2 regions of the Bradyrhizobium sp. HKCCYLRH3061 genome follow, and region 2 is predicted to be linked to the other one. Evidence: riboswitches for the same ligand, from Rfam matches in the RefSeq annotation. Region 2 holds a riboswitch; the other holds the start of a gene.
What was found. A riboswitch is a leader RNA that binds a small molecule or an ion and turns the genes downstream of it on or off. The one in region 2 is predicted to bind cobalamin.
Positions count from the first base shown of each region.

Region 1: linked by a shared signal. The riboswitch ahead of ACQR2C_RS29500 (HupE/UreJ family protein) and the one ahead of ACQR2C_RS01645 (TonB-dependent receptor domain-containing protein) in region 2 are both predicted to bind cobalamin.

Region 1 is NZ_JBNPUE010000024.1:48,905-54,781, forward strand. Features, by position in the region: gene cbiB (adenosylcobinamide-phosphate synthase CbiB) at 1-540, shown strand, start outside; gene ACQR2C_RS29485 (cobyric acid synthase) at 527-2,020, opposite strand; gene cobO (cob(I)yrinic acid a,c-diamide adenosyltransferase) at 2,025-2,633, opposite strand; gene cobU (bifunctional adenosylcobinamide kinase/adenosylcobinamide-phosphate guanylyltransferase) at 2,650-3,186, opposite strand; cobalamin riboswitch at 3,220-3,412, shown strand; gene ACQR2C_RS29500 (HupE/UreJ family protein) at 3,532-4,164, shown strand; gene ACQR2C_RS29505 (DUF1636 domain-containing protein) at 4,168-4,563, shown strand; gene cobW (cobalamin biosynthesis protein CobW) at 4,584-5,621, shown strand; gene cobN (cobaltochelatase subunit CobN) at 5,631-5,877, shown strand, end outside.
Region 2 is NZ_JBNPUE010000001.1:327,200-333,076, forward strand. Features, by position in the region: gene ACQR2C_RS01640 (DUF2336 domain-containing protein) at 1-1,100, shown strand, start outside; cobalamin riboswitch at 1,307-1,524, shown strand; gene ACQR2C_RS01645 (TonB-dependent receptor domain-containing protein) at 1,621-3,696, shown strand; gene ACQR2C_RS01650 (hypothetical protein) at 3,772-4,350, shown strand; gene ilvC (ketol-acid reductoisomerase) at 4,430-5,449, opposite strand; gene ACQR2C_RS01660 (LysE family translocator) at 5,600-5,877, opposite strand, start outside.

The sequences.
Region 1 (5,877 bases), on a different contig from region 2:
GTCGCGCGGGCCGCGGTCGAGAGCCTGGCTGAAAACTTCTCCGACGGTGTCGTGGCTCCGTTGTTCTGGCTCGTCATCGGCGGTCTTCCAGGCATCCTGATCTACAAGGCTCTCAACACCGCCGACAGCATGATCGGTCATCTCTCGGACCGTCACCGCGCGTTCGGCTGGGCGGCGGCGCGGCTCGATGATCTCGTCAACCTGCCGGCCTCGCGCCTGTCCGCGCTGTGGATCGCAGCCGCTGCGGTCTGCATCCCCAACGCTTCGGCTTCGGCCGCGGTGCGAGACGTTGCACGCGATGCATCGAAGCATCGTTCGCCCAATGCCGGCTGGCCGGAGGCGGCGATGGCCGGTGCACTCGGACTGCGCCTGGCCGGACCGCGCGTCTATCACGGTCATCTCGTCACCGATGCCTGGATGGGGGATGGGCGCGCCGATCTCGAGGCCTCCGACATCCGGCGCGCCTTGCGGCTGTATCGGCTGGCGTGTCTGGTTCAGGCGGCGGTCGTCGCAGGCCTCGTCCTGGTCAGGATCCTGTAGTCGCCACGGGGGGCGCGCGTTTGCTCGCCAATGCCAGGATACGATCAACGTCGACGTAGCGCTCGAGATGCACCGCGAGTGCATCCAACGTTGTGTCCACATCGATCTCATAAGAGAGGCCGCTGGTCGTCGCACCGAGGCCGCGCAGCCAATGGCTGCGCAGGCCATCGTCGGCGAACAGACTATGCACGTAGCAGCCGGCTACCAGGCCATCAGGCGCGATGGCGCCATCGCGACGACCGTCGGAGAAGGTCAGGAAGGGGCGCTGTGTCGCTGGTCCCTCGGTGCGGCCGATGTGCATCTCGTAGCCGCGGAACGGCAATTGACCGTCCATCAGCGTGCCCTGGACCTCGCGCAACGCCTTGTCATCCGTCAGGGTCGTTTCGACGTCGAGCAGCCCAAGTCCCGTGACGGAACCAGATGCCCCCTCGTGTCCGTCGGGATCGCTGATCATGCGTCCGAGCATCTGATAGCCGCCGCAGATGCCGAGCACGCGGCCGCCGCGGCGCAGATGCGCGATGAGATCGATGTCCCAGCCGGCGTCACGCAGGGCGCTGAGATCGGCGATCGTCGCCTTCGAGCCCGGCAGGATCACGATGGATGCGTCGCCAGGAATCGGCGTGCCCGGGCGCAGGAACTGCAGGTCGATTCCGTCCTCCAGCCGCAACGGATCGAACTCGTCGAAATTGGAGATGCGCGGATAGGCGAGGATGACGACCTTCGGCCTGCGTCCTTCCGATGATCCGCGTTCAGCCAGTCCGAGCGCATCCTCGGCGGGCAGGCGGCGCGCATCGGAAAAATGCGGAATGAGCCCGAGCGACGTCCAGCCTGTCCGCTGCGCGATCTCGTTGATGCCCGACGCGAATAACGCCGGATCGCCGCGGAACTTGTTGACGAGGAAACCCGCGATGCGTGCGGCATCCGCGGGCGCGAGCACCGCCTGGGTGCCGACCAGGCTCGCAATGACGCCGCCGCGGTCGATGTCGCCGATCAGCACCACCGGAATCTGCACCGCCTGGGCAAAGCCCATGTTGGCGATATCGCCGGCGCGCAGGTTGATCTCGGAGGCGGAGCCGGCGCCTTCGACCAGCACGATGTCGGCATCAGCAGCCAGATGGTGAAAGCTCTCGAGCACCGCCTTCATCAATTGCGGCTTCATCGCCTGATAGGCCGACGCCTTGGCGTTGCCGATGACGCGTCCCTGCACCACCACCTGCGACCCGATCTCGCTTTGCGGCTTCAGCAGCACCGGGTTCATGTGCACCGTCATCGGTTGCCGCGCCGCGCGCGCCTGCAGCGCCTGGGCGCGGCCGATCTCGCCGCCATCCGCGGTGACGGCGGCATTGTTCGACATGTTCTGCGGCTTGAACGGCGCTACTTTCAGGCCGCGCAATGTCAGCGCGCGCGCGAGTCCTGCGACGATCAGCGATTTGCCGACGTCGGAGCCGGTGCCCTGGAACATGATGGCGCGCGCGCTCATGAGCCTAGTACTCGATGCCTTCCTGCGCCTTCACACCGGCCGCGAAATGATGCTTCACGAGGTTCATCTCGGTCACGAGATCGGCGGCCTCGATCAGCTCCGGCTTGGCGTTGCGGCCGGTGACGACGACGTGCAGATCGGGACGGCGCCCTGCGAGCGTGGCGACGACGTCGGTGATATCAAGGTGATCGTAGCGCAGCGCGATGTTGAGCTCATCGAGGACGAGCAGCCGGATCGACGGAAAAGCCATCAGCTCCTTTGCCTTGGCCCAGGCGCGCTCGGCCGCGGCGACGTCGCGCGCGCGATCCTGGGTTTCCCACGTAAAACCTTCGCCGAGCGTGTGCCACGACACCTGGTCGCCGAACGTCTCGATCGCCTTGCGCTCGCCGGTCTCCCACGCGCCCTTGCCGAACTGCACGACGCCGATGCGAAAGCCGCGGCCGATCGCGCGCAGCATCAGGCCCCACGCCGCCGTCGATTTGCCCTTGCCCTTGCCGGTGTGAACGATGAGCAGGCCCTTCTCCACGGTCTTGGAGGCGACCTCGGCATCCTGCACCGCCTTGCGGTTCTCCATCTTCGCCTTGTGGCGGGAATCGTCGGCGCTTTCGGTCACGGGCATGTTCTCCTTGTCACTTCAAAGTCAGCGGCAGTCCTGCCGCCATCAGGATCACGCGATCGGCCACGGCCGCGACGTCCTGGTTCAATCGTCCCTGGGCGTCGCGAAAGGCGCGCGCCAGCGCATTGTCCGGCACGATGCCCAGCCCGACTTCGTTGGACACGGCCACGATGGGGCCATTCGCGCTCCTGAGCGCATCGATCAGCTCGGCACATCTGGCCGGTACGTCCATGTCGGCGAGCATCACATTGCTGAGCCAGAGCGTCAGGCAATCGATCAGCATCGGCGTGCCCGAATCTCCATGTGCCCGGATGAGGCCGGCAAGATCATGTGTCGTTTCCAGCGTCTGCCATCCCTCAATGCGGCGCGCCTTGTGCTGGGCGATCCGGTCGGTCATTTCGGCGTCGAACGCCTGCGCGGTCGCAACATAGGTCCAAGGCGGCGGGTAGGCGGTGACGAGGGTCTCGGCATGGCGACTCTTGCCCGAGCGCGCGCCGCCGAGCACCAGCGTCAGGCGCGGCAGGGCGGGATGCGGCGGGGCAGGGACCATGGGACGATTCCGATTGACGGGCTTTGGCGCGACCCGTATCTAACAGATGACGGTTCTCCGAAAGGAGAGATTTAGGGAACACGGTGCGGGTTCTTGACCCAAGGCCGTGGCTGCCCCCGCAACTGTAATCGGCGAGTGTGAGGCCAAGACACCACTGGGAAACCGGGAAGGTGGCCTGATGCAGCGACCCGAGAGCCAGGAGACCTGCCGTCGACATTGCTGTTGGCCGACCCGTCGCGCGGGGAGTCGCGATGCTGGTTCTGATCCCGCCGGGATGGGCGGGATGCCGTCGGATGCAGCGCATCGTCCGGTCCTCTGGGGAGCCGGCAAGCGACGGAGACGGCCATGAAGTTGACCCGTACCACGACCTTTGCAGCCGCGAGCCTGTTGCTGCTCGCCGCCGATCCCGCCTTCGCGCATCACATGATGGGCGGCAAGCTGCCGCAGACGTTTGCGCAGGGGATGCTGTCCGGCCTCGGCCATCCCATCATCGGAATCGACCATCTGGCGGCGATCGTGGGCGCAGGCATCGTTGCAGCTCTTCTGGGCCGCGGCTTCGCGCCGGTGCTCGCCTTCACCACCGCGATGATCGCGGGCGTCGGCCTGCATGTGGCCAAGGCCAACATCCCGGCTGCCGAGCTGCTGGTCGGCCTGACCACCGCCGTGGTTGGGCTGGTGGTGGTGATGCGTGGGCGTTTCGGCGTGTTGCCGGTTGCCGGCCTGTTCGCCGTGACCGGCCTCGTCCACGGATATGCGCTGGGTGAATCGATCGTCGGCGCCGAGAACTCTCCGCTTGGAGCCTATCTCGCTGGGCTGCTCGTGATCCAGACCGTCATCGCGGCCGGTGCGTTCCTCGGCACCAGGCTGCTGTCGGCGAAGGCCAAGGCGGCTGCGCCGCTGGCGCTGCGGCTCGCGGGCGCTGCCATCGTGCTGGTGGGCGGCGTTGCCGCCGCAACGGCCGCCGGCGTGATCGGCTGATTGATGATCGCATCGGAGACTGGAGAGACGACGCTGTTCGTCTGCGTCACCTGCCGCACGCAGGCGCCTGAAGCTGCGCCGCCGGACGAGCCGCGGGCCGGTGCCCGTTTGCTCGCAGCCATCGAGACGGTGCCGGCCGCGCAGCGCGCCGGCGTCACCGTTGTCGGTGTCGAGTGCCTGTCGAACTGCAATCGTGCGTGCACGGTTGCGGTGACAGCGCCGGGCAAATGGACCTATGTGCTCGGCGCGCTCGATCCGGATCTGCATGCGCGGGATGTGCTGGCATTCGCGCAGCTGCATCAGCGCCATGATGCGGGCCTGCCGGCCTGGCGCGAGCGCCCGGAATACATCCGCAAGAACACCGTCGCGCGCGTGCCTGCGCTGTCGGCGCCACGCTGAAACCGAGAGATCGCATCGCCATGACGAAGTCGTTCGCCAAGACGCCTTGCACCATCGTCACCGGTTTTCTCGGCGCCGGCAAGACGACGCTGGTGCGCAACTTGATCGAGACCGCGAACGGTCGCCGGCTCGCCATCATCGTCAATGAGTTCGGCGATGTCGGCATCGACGGCGACATCCTGAAGGGCTGCGGCGTGCCGGACTGTCCGGAGGATCGCATCGTCGAGCTGTCGAACGGCTGTCTGTGCTGCACCGTCGCCGACGATTTCGTGCCCGCGCTCATGAGCCTGCTGGACCAGAAGGAGCCGCCGGAGCATATCGTGATCGAGACCTCGGGGCTGGCGCTGCCGAAGCCGCTGGTGCAGGCCTTCAACTGGCCCGAGATCGCGACGCGTGTCACGGTCGACGGCGTCGTGGCGGTCGTCGACGGCCCGGCGGTGGTTGCGGGCCGCTTCGCCGACGATCCGGAAGCGCTCGCGGCGCAGCGCGCCACCGATGCCTCGCTCGATCACGACAACCCGCTGGAGGAGGTCTACGAGGACCAGTTGCTGTGCGCCGATCTCGTCGTGATGAACAAGAGCGATCTGATGAGCGAGGAGCAGCGCAAGGATGTCGCCGCCGAGATCGCCGCCAAGGTGCAGCGCGCGGTCAAGGTGATCGCGACCGAGCATGGCAGGCTGTCGGCGTCGGTGCTGCTCGGGCTCGGCGCCGCAGCGGAGGACGATCTCGCCGCCCGGCCGTCGCATCACGACAACGAGGCCGAGCATGATCACGACGATTTTGAGAGCTTCGTGCTCGACGTCCCGGCGCAGGCCTCGCCCGATGCGCTCGTCGACCGGATCGCGGCCGCCGTCGATGCGCATGATGTCTTGCGGGTGAAAGGGTTCGTGGAAGTTGCCGGCAAGCCGCTGCGCCTCCTGGTGCAGGCCGTGGGCAGCCGCATCCAGCATCAGTTCGAGCGCCCGTGGCGCTCGGGCGAATCGCGGCAGGGGCGGTTGGTGATCATCGGCGAGCGCGGCCTCGATGCCGCCGCCATCCAGAGCCTGATCACAGGGTAGGCGTCACCGATGCACCTGCTGGCGACAACGGGCGCGGATCTCGACGACCTCGAACAGGCCGTGGATCTTGCGCAGTCGCCGGCCGAGATCGTCGTGCTGTCGTTCTCGGACACCGACCTGTCGGCGTTGGCCGAAGCCTGGACCGCGACGTCGACCGAGCTGCCCAGCCTGCGCCTCGCCAGCCTGAAGCGGCTGAAGCATCCGATGTCGGTCGATCTCTATGTCGATCGCGTCGTGCTCGGCGCGCGCGCCGTCG
Region 2 (5,877 bases):
AACAGCTTCCGCTTTCAGAAAACTCCATCATCACCGAACTCGAAGAGGCCGTCCGCAGCGGCTCCTCGGCGAAGCGCGTCAACACGCTGCGCCAGGTCACCAACCTGTTCCTGCATGACGGCGAACGCCTCAGCGAGGACCAGATCAAGGTGTTCGACAACGTGCTGTGCATACTGGTCTCGCGGGTCGAGACCCGCGCGCGGGCCGAGCTCAGCAAGCATCTCGCGCCGGTCGACTATGCGCCCGTCGAATTGATCCAGCAGCTCGCCCGCGACGACGAAATCTCGGTGGCCGAGAACGTGCTGATGCACTCGAGCCGGCTCACCGAGCATACGCTGGTGGAGGTCGCGGCGACCAAGGGCCAGGATCACCTGATGGCGATCTCCAGCCGCCCGCATCTGACCGAGGCGGTGACCGACATCATCGTCGACCGCGGCGAGCGCCGGGTGATCCGCAAACTCGCCAACAACCAGACCGCGCGCTTCTCCGAGACCGGCTATTCCGGGATGATGGCGCATGCCGAGGACGACGACGAATTGTCCGAGATCATCGGGCTGCGCGTCGACCTGCCCACCAAGCATCTGCGCGACCTGCTGCGCCGCGCGACCGAAGCCGTGCGCGCCAAGCTGATGGCCTCGGCGCCGCCGGCGCTGCAGCAGGAGATCAAGAAGATCCTCAAGGCGATCGCCGACGTTGCGCGCAGCGACGGCGGCCTGGTCGGGCGCGACTTCACGCTGGCCGAAGAGGCCGTCAAGCGCATGAAGGGGCTGAACGAGCTCAACGATGCCGCCATCGCCTTCTTCGCCGAGACCCGCCGCTTCGGCGAGGTGTCAGCCGCGCTCGGCCTGCTCAACAACGTCCCGACCGAGATGATCGCCAAGGTGATGGAAGGCCCGCGCACCGACATCGTGCTGATCCCTTGCCGCGCCGCCGGGCTGGCCTGGTCGGTGGTCGCGAAGATTCTCACCCACCGCCCCATCAAGCACGCCATCGACACCGAGACGCTGAAGCTCGCCGAGCGCGACTATTCCCGCCTGTCCCTCGACACCGCCCAGCGCACGCTGAGGTTCTGGATGGTGCACAACAAGGTCGAGAAGTAAGCGGCGCTCGCAAGCGATCCGTGCCGGAATTGATTCGCGCCTCACATCCCGCTGTCGTCCCTGCGAACGACAGCTGTGGGGCGTCGCGGGCGCCGGGTATCTCACGCCGAACGCGGCGGCCGAGAGAGTTCGCCACACGCAATCCACTCCAGCGCGTTATCGCCAGGAGATCGCCGGGCGCCGGATTGACTTTGGTGCGCCCGCACTCCTACGGTGACGGCGACGGTGCCCCTCGACCGGGGCTCAATAGGGAATGCGGTGCCGGAGACGTCTCGCAAGGGACGTGACCGAAGGCCGCAGCTGCCCCCGCAACTGTAAGCGGCGAATCTCGCGTCAGAGGCCACTGGGAAATCTCGGTCCCGGGAAGGCGACGTGGAGGTGACGACCCGCGAGCCAGGAGACCTGCCGTCAGCCGTGGTCACACGCGAGGATGCCGGTCGGGGCGTTATTGGCATCGTTTTCAGGCAGGCCTGCAAAGGCGTGCATGAGACCTCGTTCGCGGTGACGTGCCACTGACGTCATGCCGAGGTCACTCGTGTCTCCCGTTCCCCATGCCAGGCGCCGTCGCGCCCTTCTGTCGTCGTTATGCCTCCTCTCGTCGTTCGCGCTGCTCGGTCCCTCCCCCGCAACGGCGCAGCAATCCGCCTCGCCCGATCTGCTGCCGCCGGTCGAGGTCGACCCGCCGCACCGGCCGATCGCTCCGAAACCGGCCATCCCCCGCAGAGCCGGCAACGCCGCGCATCAACAGATGCCGGCGGCAAAGCCGGAATCGCCGGCCAGCCCGCCCGTCGCGGTCAGCCCGGCCGGCATCGTGACGCCGGTCGCCAACGTCGCGAATGCGATCACGGTGGTGACCGACAAGGACATCGCCGCGCAGCAGGCCCGCACGGTGCCGGACATCCTGAGCACCGTCCCCGGATTGAACGTCGTGCAGGCCGGCGGCCCGGGCGGCCAGACCAACGTCTTCATGCGCGGCACCAATGCCAACCACACCAAGCTCATCATCGACGGCATCGACGTCGGCGACGTCACCAACAGCAACGGTGCGTTCGATTTCGCGCATCTGCTCGCCGCCGACATCCAGCAGCTCGAGGTGCTGCGCGGGCCGCAGAGCGGGCTGTACGGCTCCGATGCGATCGGCGGCGTGATCTCGGTGATCACGCGCAAGGGCGACGGCCCGGCGCGGGCGACCGCCTCGGTCGAGAGCGGGTCGTTCAAGACCTTCAACCAGTCGGCCGGCGTCAGCGGCTCACATAGTAATGTCAACTACGCGGTCAATGTCGCGCACCTGCACGCCGGCGACGTGCCGGTGACGCCGTGGCAGCTGCTCCCGGCCGGGCAGAAGGCGATCGGCAACGCCTACGACAACGTGACCGCCTCGTCCAAGCTCGGCGTCGATCTCAACGAGGCCTGGACGTTGAACTCGGTGATTCGATACGCCGACGCCACGCTGCTGTTCACCGGCGACAGCGGCTTTCCGAGCGCTCCCGATGCTATCAGGAGCAACCACACGGTCCACCAGCTGGCGACGCGCGAGGAAGCCGTGTGGTCGCTGCTCGGCGGCCGCATCAGGAACTATTTCGGCGTCAACTACGTGAACAACTGGTCGTCGGATCTGACGGCCGGCAATCCCGTGGCCGCGGTCGCCACGGGGGAACGCATCAAATATGACTGGCACGCGGTGACCGAACTGGCGCCGCACAACAATCTCGTCGTCGGGCTGGAGCAGCAGACCGAGCGGCTGAAAACAACTGATCTTTCCGCCGAGAACGGCAACAAGGCCGGCTTCATCGAGTTGCAGACGGAGTTCGCCAAACGCTGGTTCGTGGTGGCGAGCCTGCGCAACGACGTCAACGAGCAATTCGGCGGCCATGGCACCTTCCGGATCGCGCCGGCGGTGATCCTGCCGGTCACCGGGACCAAGCTGAAGGCGAGCTACGGCACCGGCTTCAAGGCGCCGACCTTGAGCCAGCTGCACCAGGATTTTCCGGCCTTCAACTTCTTCGCCAATCCCAACCTGAAGCCGGAGCAGAGCACCGGCTACGACGCCGGCTTCGAACAGCCGCTGTTTTCGGATCGCATCCGCTTCGGCGCGACCTACTTCCACAACAGCATCACCAACCTGATCAATTTCAACGCGACCTTCACCTCCTACGCCAATGTCGGCCTCGCGACCACCGAAGGCACCGAGAGCTTCGTGACGGCTGATCTCACCGACCGGATCTCGCTGCGTGCAGACTACACCTTCACCCGCGCGGTCGATGCGGCCACCGGCCAGCAGCTATTGCGGCGGCCGAAGGAAAAATGGAGCGCCACCGCGACCTGGCAGCCGATCGATGCGCTGCGCCTGTCGGCCACCGTGCTGAGGATCAGCGACTGGCTCGATGTCAGCCGCGACGGCATGACCACCGGCCTGGTCGCGCCCGGCTATACGGTCGTCAACCTGCGCAGCGACTACGCGCTGTCCAACCAGGTCAAGCTGTTCGGCCGGATCGATAACCTGTTCAACCGTCACTACCAGAACCCGACCGGATTCCTCGCGCCGGGCTTCGGCGTGTTCGGCGGCCTCCGGGTTGCGAGCTCCGGTGTGCAGTGACGCTGCCGACCAACCTCCCGGCGGCTGACAGAAGCTGCCGAAATGGACTACAATCGCAATAGAAGGAGATGTTCCATGACTCTCGACGTTCTCGCCCGATCTGGTTCCGGGGCTCGCCTCGCGCCCGTTCCGCAACGGCATGCCGCTGCGTTCTGCTTCGCGCTGCTGACAGCGGCCTGCGCGCTGGCGAGCTTCGTGTTCGCCTGCGCGACGCCGTTTGCGGCCTTCGCCGTGATCGCCGCCGCCATGCTGCCGCTGCGCATGGCGCTGCCGGTGATGCTCGGCGCCTGGCTGGTCAACCAGGGCGTCGGCTTCGGCGCGCTGCACTATCCGGTCGATGCCAACACGCTGGCCTGGGGCGCCATGATCGGCGTCGCGGCGCTCAGCGCCACCGTCATAGCCCGCATGGCGCTGGCGGCCTTGCGCACGGCACCAGCGCCGGCCGCGTTTGCCGTCGCGCTCCTCAGTGCCTACGCCGCCTATGAGCTGGTGCTGCTGGCCGCCACGCCCGCACTCGGCGGGGCCGCAAGCTTCGCGCTCCCGATCGTCGCCCGCCTCGGCCTGACCAGCGCCGCTTGGCTGGTCGGCCTCGTCGCGGTCAGTGAGATCGTCCGCCTGCTGACCCCACTGGTCTCGCGCCGCGCGGCCTCCTGACCGGCGACCATCTCCTAGCCACCAAACAAAAACGGCGGGCCTCGGCCCGCCGTTCTCATATCCGATCGTCGTCGCAAGCTCAGTTCTTGCTCTTGTCGACCAGCGCGCCCTTCTTGATCCAGGGCATCATGTCGCGCAGGCGGGCACCGACTTCCTCGATCGGGTGCTGGGCAAGCTTGGCGCGGGTCGCCTTGAACGAGGTCTGGTTGACCTTGTTCTCCAGCATCCAGTCGCGCGCGAAGCGGCCGGACTGGATGTCGTCGAGCACGCGCTTCATCTCGGCCTTGGTCTCCGGCGTGATGATGCGCGGGCCGGTGACGTACTCGCCGTACTCGGCGGTGTTGGAGATCGAGTAGTTCATGTTGGCGATCCCGCCTTCATAGATCAGGTCGACGATCAGCTTGACCTCGTGGAGGCACTCGAAATAGGCCATCTCCGGCGCGTAGCCGGCCTCGGTCAGCGTCTCGTAGCCGGCCTTGATCAGTTCGACCAGGCCGCCGCACAGCACCGCCTGCTCGCCGAACAGGTCGGTCTCGCACTCTTCCTTGAAGGTCGTCTCGATGATGCCGGCGCGGCCGCCGCCGATCGCCGAGGCGTAGGACAGGCCGAGGTCATGGGCGTTGCCCGAGGAATCCTTGGCGATCGCGATCAGGCAGGGCACGCCGCCGCCGCGCTGGTACTCGGAGCGGACGGTGTGGCCGGGGCCTTTCGGCGCGATCATCAGCACGTCGAGATCGGCGCGCGGGTCGAGCAGGTTGAAGTGGACGTTCAGGCCGTGGGCGAACACCAGTGCGGCGCCCTGCTTCATGTTGTCGTGCAGGTGCTCGCGGTAGATGTCGCCCTGCAGCTCGTCCGGGGTCAGCATCATCACGAGGTCGGCCCACTTCGCGGCCTCGGCGACTTCCATCACCTTGAAGCCGGCGCCTTCGGCCTTCTTGGCCGAGGCCGAGCCCTTGCGCAGCGCGATCGCGACGTCCTTGACGCCGGAATCCTTCAGGTTGAGCGCGTGGGCGTGGCCCTGGCTGCCATAGCCGACGATGACGACCTTCTTGCCCTTGATCAGGTTCAGATCGGCGTCGCGATCGTAGTAGACACGCATTGTCGTTTCCTCTTTGAGATGGCCGGAATTGGCTGAAAAGTCAGACGCTTGGGTGAGGCACGGGCGGCTGCGCCCGGACGAAATCCGGCCCGTGTCTAGAGCATTTTGGGTCCCGTTGGAAACCCCGATCTCGCATGGCGGCGGCGTCCTTCATGCGTCCATGAAGACGGGATAGAGCGAGGCGAGCAGCAGCGCGGCCATCAGGATGTTGAAGGCGCGGACCGCACGGTCGGAGCTCAGCAGCGGCCGCAGTGCGGTGCCGAACAGGGTCCAGGTGACGGTCGAGCCGATCGCCATCACGAAGCTGATCGCGACCTGCAGCCCGACATTGGCCGGAAAGCTGGCAATCGCGGCATAGGCGGTGATGGTGCTGATCACCATCACCCAGCCCTTGGCGTTGACCCACTGGAACAGCGCCGCGCCCCAGA